2 regions of the Nocardioides campestrisoli genome follow, and region 2 is predicted to be linked to the other one. Evidence: riboswitches for the same ligand, from Rfam matches in the RefSeq annotation. Region 2 holds a riboswitch; the other holds the start of a gene.
The links. A riboswitch is a leader RNA that binds a small molecule or an ion and turns the genes downstream of it on or off. The one in region 2 is predicted to bind cobalamin.
Positions count from the first base shown of each region.

Region 1: another riboswitch for cobalamin. It lies ahead of H8838_RS20215 (DUF4430 domain-containing protein); the one in region 2 lies ahead of H8838_RS07050 (hypothetical protein).

Region 1 is NZ_CP061768.1:3,016,240-3,020,428, reverse strand. Features, by position in the region: gene H8838_RS14165 (prenyltransferase/squalene oxidase repeat-containing protein) at 1-1,025, shown strand, start outside; gene H8838_RS20215 (DUF4430 domain-containing protein) at 1,110-2,306, opposite strand; cobalamin riboswitch at 2,342-2,477, opposite strand; gene H8838_RS14155 (hypothetical protein) at 2,759-4,189, shown strand, end outside.
Region 2 is NZ_CP061768.1:1,469,955-1,474,143, forward strand. Features, by position in the region: gene gatB (Asp-tRNA(Asn)/Glu-tRNA(Gln) amidotransferase subunit GatB) at 1-1,275, shown strand, start outside; cobalamin riboswitch at 1,355-1,482, shown strand; gene H8838_RS07050 (hypothetical protein) at 1,555-2,739, shown strand; gene H8838_RS07055 (hypothetical protein) at 2,736-3,449, shown strand; gene H8838_RS07060 (energy-coupling factor transporter transmembrane component T) at 3,454-4,189, shown strand, end outside.

The DNA.
Region 1 (4,189 bases), 1.5 Mb from region 2:
TGCGCGCGATCAACTCCGCCGTGTACGGCCTGATCGCCCTGGACACCCTGGACCACCAGGTGCCGGAGGTCTCCGGCGTCGCTGATCCCACCACGCGGCAGAAGCTGGTCGACCGGGTCCTCCAGCTGGAGATCGCCGGCGGCGGCTGGGCCTTCTTCGGCTCCACGCCTGACCCGGACCTGACGGGCATGGCGCTCCAGGCCCTGTCCCAGTACGTGGATCAGCCTGCGGTGGCCGCCGCCGTGGAGCGAGCCGTCACGAAGCTCTCCGACATCCAGCGCCCGAGCGGCGCCTTCGCGAGCTACGGGGTCGAGTCCGTGGAGAGCACGACCCAGGTCATGCTCGCGCTGACTGCCCTCGGGATCGACCCGGCCACCGATCCCCGCTTCGCCCAGGAGGGTGGCAACCCCGTGACCGCCCACGCCGGCTTCCACGTCGACGGAGGCGGCTTCTGGTACCCCGCTCCCGGCGCACCGAACGGGATGGCCACCGCACAGGGCTTCTACGGGCTGACGGACTACCTCCGCTTCCTCGACGGCAAGCCCAGCCTCTACGCCATGAACGTCCCGGACCCGGTCGTCACCCCGCCCGCGCCCACCCCGCCCGCGCCCACCCCGCCCTTGTCGGCTCCGCCCTCGTCGACCCCGTCCTCGCCGACCCAGCCCATTCCCTCCGCTGCGCCGCCCGCCACACCGGGCGCACAGGCCGTGGCGAAGGTGCGGAAGCCGCGGGTGAAGGTCAAGCCGCGCAAGGTCGTGCTCAGGACCAAGGTCAGCGGCGCCGCTGCGGCGCAGGACCGGGTGCGCTTCGTCATCCGCAAGAGCGGCAAGAAGGTCGTGGCGCGGAGTGCGCGGGTCGACGCGGAGGGTGTCGCCACCGTGACGGTCACCCGCAAGGCCCTGCGCAAGCAGCTCGGGAGCAAGAGGGTCCTCGGCCAGTACGAGGTGGTCGTGCGCAGGGTGGGCAGCGCCGACCCGAAGCGATCCACCACCAGCACCGGCACGTTCCGGCTCCGAGCAGCCTGAGCCGCCCCAGCGCGAAGAACGGGCCCCGACGCCGCTGCGTCGGGGCCCGTTCTGTGCCAGGTCCGGTCTTGGCGAAGGTCCGGGTCAGCGGGAGACGCGCACGGTCCGGGCCGACGTACGGGTGGCCTTGGCGTACCCGGCCTTGGTGCCGGTCACCCGCACAGAGATGCGGTGCCGCACGTCCGTGCGCTTGAGGACGTAGGTCTTCTTGCGGGCCCCGGGGATCGGCTTGCCGTCACGGAGCCACTGGTGGGAGACGTCGACCCGACCGGGTCGCCAGGCAGGCACGACGGCCCGCAGCCTCCTGCCGACCTGGACAGGGCCGGCGACCCGGGGCTTGGTCGGCTCGAGTCGACCACGGAGCACCTTGGTCGTGGGTGCGGCCGCGACCGTGGTCGAGACGTGGCCCGGCTTGGAGCCGGTCACCTCCAGCGCGATCCGTGCACCGCGGTCGGCCGGGCGCAGCCGGTACGAGCTCCCGCCGGCCCCGGGGATCGGGACGCCGTTGCGCGTCCACCGACGCGTCAGGGTGGAGCCTTCGCTCCAGAGGCCGAGATCTGCGGTCAGGCGCAGCCCGACCCGAGCCTTCCCGAGGACCGTGGGCACGGTGCCACTGACGGACGCCGGGGCCTCGGTGCCGGGAGTCGGCGCAGGAGTCGGCCCAGGAGTCGACCCAGGGGTGGGGGTCGGCACGGGGGTCGGCATAGGGGTCGGCTCAGGAGCAGGCGCCGGCGCGGCGAACTGCGGGGTGGGCCGCGGCACGCTGACGTAGTCCTCCCCGACGAGCCGGGCACCGAAGGCCTTGTTGATGTTGGGGCCGTCCGTGACGATGCCGTAGTTGCCGCTGTCCCAGGGGCCCGGGACCTCCGCGCCGGAGAACATCCACCACAGCGCGTCGCCCGAGTACTCCTCGATGCCGGCGATGGAGGTGATGTAGCCGCTGCGATCGTGCTCGACCTCGAGCCCGACCCCCGTCAGGGCCGCGACCCTGCTGAGCTCGGGGGTGGTGTCGACGACGCCGCCGACGAGGCAGCGCACCAGGAACCCCTCCGGCGGGATGGTCTCGGCGACCTCGTTCCCGAAGTCGACGACGACGCTGAGGCCCTCGTCCTCCTGGCACCAGCCGGTGTGCCAGGACGCGGCGTGCGCGGGGGAGAGCACCCCCGAGAGGGGGCTGATGACGAGTGCGCAGGCAACGGCCGACGCGATCTTGCGAAGTTTCACGGGTGTACTCCGGTTCCGGAGCAGGGTGGCCGACATCGCGTCAGCGACCAACTGCATTCCTCGACAGTGTGTGGGTGGTCGTCACGGCGTGAAGGCATTCCGACTTCGAGGGGGTGGGCCCCTTCGTCACGGTTGCGGGTCAGTGCCGGACTTGCACCGGCTTCCCCTTCGACACCGCCCCGGAGGCTACGCCGTCGATGGCGGCGGACCACGAATCGGATCCCGTATGACCCTGCTCACGCGCGTCGCCGGGACCAGGCTGTCTTGGGGCAGATGCCCAGGCCGGGTGGACCAGCCCCCGAGTCCGTGTGCCACCATCTCCGGGTCACTCATCCGTGACGCATCCCCACCAGAGGAAGCCGGTGCGAATCCGGCGCTGTTGCGCAACCGTGAGCTGGTCATCCAGCAAGTCGGGAACTCCGGGATGCAGCCGTCACCCGTCGTCGCACCAACGCGGGCTCGGAAATCCCCTGGGGTTTGCCTTGCCTGCGCACCCCTGGAGGTCCCAGATGCAGGCACCCGAGGCTCGATGCCAGCCGTCCCGTACGGCTCTGGCGATCGCCGCGTCCTGGTGCCTCGTCCTCGCGGGTCTCTGGACGACGACCGCGCACGCGGCCGGTCCGTCCCAGGCGGCCCTGTGCGACGGCTACCAGGCAGGCCCGTGCTCGATCACGACCGAGAGCCACGTGGCCGCCCACGACCAGCTGCTGCGCATCCATGCGACCGGGAACCCCGGCACGCTCCTGACGTTCCAGTTCTACCTCGTGGAGTTCAACTCCCTCGGTGAGCTGACCGGACTGGCCGCGAGCGGGGAGCCGGTGCAGGCGACCACGCGCGCCCTCGGTGGGGGACGGGGAGACCTCCGGGACCCGGCCAGGCTGGTGCCACGGACCGTGCCCGACGTCCCGGGAGGCTGGGGGTTCGTCGGGCTGGCGGACGACACCTCCCTCGACCTGACGACGCGGCTCGGCACGGTCGTGGAGTTCGGGGGGCGGACGCTCAAGCTGCTCGGGGACGGCTACGCCGACCAGAAGCCGGTCGGCGTCCCCCTCGACCTCCAGGTGATCGGGAACGTGCCGGGCGTCGGCTACTGGGTCGAGTACCTGGCGCCCGACGGGACCTGGACGGCTCTCCCGGGCCAGGGGTACGACGCCTCCCAGCGCCTGCTCAGCTCTCCGGGCGAGATCTCGCACCTGACCTACACCGTGCCGGAGGGGCTCGTCGCCGGGCAGCCCTACCGGTTCCGGGTCAACCACCACCTGAACTACGGGGGCGCCGAGGACCGCCCGATCGCCTCGCCGGCGTACAACGAGTGGACCGTCGTGCCCTCGGAACAGGGTGAGGCCCGGGCGAGAGGGCAGAACTTCGACCGGACCAAGGGTCCGGGTGTGCCTGACCCCGACGGTGGCGGTGGCGGTGGCGGTGGCGGTGGCGGTGGCGACGAGGAGACCCCTGGCACTCCGGGACCCGGGCCGGGAGAGCAGGAAGGGGCACCGGTTCCCGGCCCGTCGCCCAGCCCCGTGCCCAAGTCGAGCACCGCGCCGAAGTCGAGCACCGCGCCGAAGCTCAACCCCGGCGCGACGCCCAGCAGTGCGCCCACCCCGACGACCAGCACCGGCGCGACGCCCGGCAGCGCGCCCACCCCGACGCCCGGACAGACGCCGGGAACGAGCCGGCGCGACGCGCCCTCCGCGCAGGCTTCCGCTTCCGCTTCCGCTGCCGCTGGACCTGTCGCTGGACCTGGCCAGGCGACGGCGTCGCCGGGCGCAGGCGCGGGCGCCGCGTCCGAGGATCTCGTCTGGGGAGAGGAAGCGAGGCCGGCCGCCGCGCCACGGATCCAGGAGGTCCGTGGGCCGGTCACGTGGCTGTTCGGTGCTGCCCTGCTGCTGCTCCTCGTCGCGCCGGGACTGGGGATCTGGCTGCGCCGCCGTCTGGTCTCC
Region 2 (4,189 bases):
AACTGCCAGATCGCCGAGTGGTGCCGGTTCGCCCGGAAGAACTACTTCTACCCGGACATGCCGAAGAACTTCCAGACCTCGCAGTACGACGAGCCGATCGCCTTCGAGGGCTGGATGGACGTGCAGATCGAGGGTGCTGACGGCGAGCCGGAGACCTTCCGGGTCGAGATCGAGCGCGCCCACATGGAGGAGGACACCGGCAAGACGCTGCACGTCGGTGGCTCCACCGGCCGGATCCACGGTGCCGACTACTCGCTGGTCGACTACAACCGGGCCGGCATCCCGCTCATCGAGATCGTCACCAAGCCGATCCGTGGGGCGGGGGACCGCGCCCCGGAGATCGCCAAGGCGTACGTCGCCCAGCTGCGTCAGCTGATCGTCGCGCTCGGGGTCTCCGACGCCCGGATGGACCAGGGCTCGATCCGCGCCGACGTCAACCTGTCGCTGGCCCCGAAGGGCTCCGACGCCCTCGGCACCCGCACGGAGACCAAGAACGTCAACTCGCTGCGCTCGGTGGAGCGCGCGGTGCGCTACGAGATGCGCCGGCACGCCGCCGTCCTGACCTCGGGCTCGACCATCCTGCAGGAGACCCGGCACTGGCACGAGGACACCGGGATCACCACCAGCGGCCGGGAGAAGTCCGACGCGGAGGACTACCGCTACTTCCCCGAGCCCGACCTGGTGCCGGTGGCTCCGTCGCGGGAGTGGGTCGAGGAGCTGCGCGGCACCCTGCCGGAGAACCCGACCGAGCGGCGCAGCCGGCTGCAGGCCGAGTGGGGCTTCTCCGACCTGGAGATGCGCGACACGGTCGGGGCCGGGGCGCTGGAGTTGATCGAGCAGACCATCGCGGCCGGTGCCGCGCCGCAGGCGGCCCGCAAGTGGTGGCTGGGCGAGATGGCCCGGCGGGCCAACGACACCGGCACCGAGATCGACGCCCTGGGTGTCACCCCCGAGCAGGTGGCGGCCGTCCAGGCACTGGTCGACGCCGGCACGCTCAACGACAAGCTGGCCCGTCAGGTCTTCGACGGCCTGCTGGCCGGCGAGGGCACCCCGGAGGAGATCGTCGCGGCCCGCGGGCTGGCGATCGTCTCCGACGAGGGGGCGCTGGGCACCGCGGTGGACAACGCGATCGCGGCCAACCCCGACGTGGCGCAGAAGATCCGCGACGGCAAGGTCGCCGCGGCCGGCGCGCTGATCGGTGCGGTGATGAAGGAGATGCGCGGCCAGGCCGACGCCGGCCGGGTCCGCGAGCTGATCCTGGAGAAGCTCGCCTGACCCGTTCCTCCGGAACCCTCACGATGCCCTCGGACCCCTTGTCGGGGTCCGGGGGCATCGGCGTAGAGTGACCCCGTCGCGACGACCGTCGCGGCACACCCACGCTCACAGGTGGGGGAAGCCGGTCCAAGTCCGGCGCTGACCCGCAACCGTAGGCACGGTCCCGACCGTGCGAGCCGGAACACCCGCTGTGCTGCGTCCGAACATTCGCTGTCGAGGAACACGGCGGGTTCGCTCCCTCCGTGGACCGTCCCCGCCCGCAGCGGGGAGGAACACCACATGTCACACCGCACGTCATCTCGTCCCGGCCCGGTCCAGCGCCGCCGTCTCGCCACCGCCGCCACCGTCGTCCTGCTGGCGGGAGGGGTCGCCGCGTGCGGCTCGGACTCCGCCTCCGAGGAGACCGACGCCGCTCCCGCCGCCGGTCCGCGACCGGTCGAGCTGGCCGCCGACTGGCTGCTGGCCAACCGCAACGCCGACGGCCTGCTGGAGAACACCACGTCGTACGAGGGCAAGACCTCCACCATGACCGACGTCGGCTCGAGCATCGACCTGGCCCTGGGCCTCTCCGCGCTCGACCTGGAGCCGGCGGAGGCGGAGGCGATCACCGACGCGGTGGAGGCGAGCCTCGCCGACTACGTCGGCTCCGGGGGCGAGCGCTACGCAGGTCCGACCGCCAAGGCGCTGCGGCTCGTGGTCGACCAGGACCGCGACCCCCGAGCCTTCGGCGGGGTCGACCTCCAGGCGCGCGTCGAGCAGGCGGTCGTGCGTCGCGGCGCGGCGGCCGGACGGCTCCGGGACCGCTCGGAGTACGGCGACTACGCCAACTCGATCGGGCAGGGGTACGCCGCGGCGGCGCTGACCGAGCTCGACAGCCCCCGTGCTGACCAGGTCACCGACTTCCTCCTGCTCCAGCAGTGCGACGAGGGGTTCTTCCGTCTCGCGTTCTCCGAGCCCGACGCACGCGACCAGTCCTGCGGCGCGGGCGACGCCGCCGCGGCGGACGAGGCCCCGGACACCACGGCGCTGGTCGCCGTGCAGCTGGCGTCCGTCGCGGAGGCCGCCGAGGAGTCCGGCAGCCCCGATCCCGACGTCCAGGAGGCGCTCGACGACGTCGCCGCGTGGCTGCTGGCCCAACAGGCCGCCGACGGCTCGTTCGCCGACCCGCAGAACGGCACCAACGCCAACACCACCGGCCTCGCCGGCTGGGCGTTGCACCTGCTCGGCGAGGACGAGGCAGCCGCCCGGGCCGCGGCGTGGCTGCGCGGCGTCCAGGTCGGCCAGGAGCAGACCGAGGACGGCGAGCTGGCCGAGGAGACCGGCGCGATCGCCTACGACGAGTCCAGCCTGGCGCAGGCTCGCCGGCACGGGCTGAGCGACCCGCTGGACCGCTCCCCGTGGGTCGGCGCGGGCGTGCAGGCGTTCCCGGCGCTCGCCGCCGCCGACGAGGACGGCAACGGGTGACCTGGGGCCGTGCGGCGGGACACGTGAGCCGGGTGCCGCGCACCGCGGTGGCGGCCGTCCTGCTCGGCGTCTGGGCGGGAGTGGCGGCCGGGACCACGGTCGCCGCGGCCGCGACGCCGACCTCGACCGCGGTGGCGACCGGGACCGCGACCGGGGACGCCGCGGAGGGCTGCCCGCCGTCCGGGGTGACCGTGGTGGTCGACTTCGGGGAGCTGGCCGCCGACCCCGCGGAGGCACTCCGTACGGCCTGCGACCCGGACGTGGCCGACGAACGGGCCTACACGAGCATCGAGGACGCCGGGTTCGACCTGGAGGACGCGAGCCGGGAGCCCGGCTTCCTGTGCCGGGTCGCCGGGGTGCCGACCACCGACCCGTGCGTCAACGCGGCCCCCGCGGACGCCTACTGGGGACTGTGGTGGGCCGACGGCGAGGGCGGCGACTGGGTCTACGCCAGCCAGGGTGCCGGCACCCTGCGCACCCCGGAGGGCGGCCTGCTCGGCCTGGCCTGGCACCAGGGGGCCGGGGAGTCGTCCCCGCCCTCCCTCGCCCCGGACGAGGTCCTGCCCGGCGGCGCGGATGTCTCGGCGCCGCAGCCGGGTGCTGCCGAGGAGCCGGAGGACGGGTCGCTGCCGCTCTGGGTGCCCGCGAGCGCGCTCGCGGCGCTCCTGGGGGCCGGGGTGCTGGTGACCCGCCGGCGCGGGCGGGCGTGACCTGATGAGTGTCCGGGCGAGCGACCAGGCGCGCGACCAGAGGGGCGACCTCCTGGGTGTCCCGGAGGGCGCCCCGACGGACGCGCCGACCGGCCGGGTGCGCGCCCCCAGGGAGCTGCATCCCGTGGCCTGGTGGGTCTGGGCGCTCGGGTTGGCGGCGGCCGCCTCGGCCACCACCAACCCCTGGTTGCTCGCGCTGCTCGCGGCGGTGAGCTGGGTGGTGGTCCAGGCGTGCCGGGGCGACGGGACCTGGGCCCGCGCCTACCGGCTCTACCTCTGGCTGGCCGGGATCACCGTGGCGGTCCGCGTGCTCTTCCGGGTGCTGTTGGGCGGCGGGGTCGGCGGGACCGTCCTCCTGGACCTCCCGCAGGTCCAGCTACCGGAGTGGACCACCGGCATCCGGCTGCTCGGGCCCGTGACCCGCGAGGCAGTCCTGGCCGGTCTCTACGACGGCATGCAGCTGGCCTGCATCCTGCTGGCCTTCGGGGCGGCCAACGCGCTGGCCAACCCCAAGCGGCTGCTGAAGTCCCTGCCGCCCGCCCTCTACGAGATCGGCACCGCCCTGGTGGTGGCGGTCACCGTGCTGCCCCAGCTCGCGGACAGCGCCCGCCGGGTCAAGCACGCCCAGGAGCTGCGGGGGAGCGGCACCACCTCGCCGCGAGGGCGGCGGCGCCGGATCCACGGCCTGCGCCGGGTCCTGGTCCCCGTGCTCGAGGACGCCTTCGAGCGCTCCATGGCCC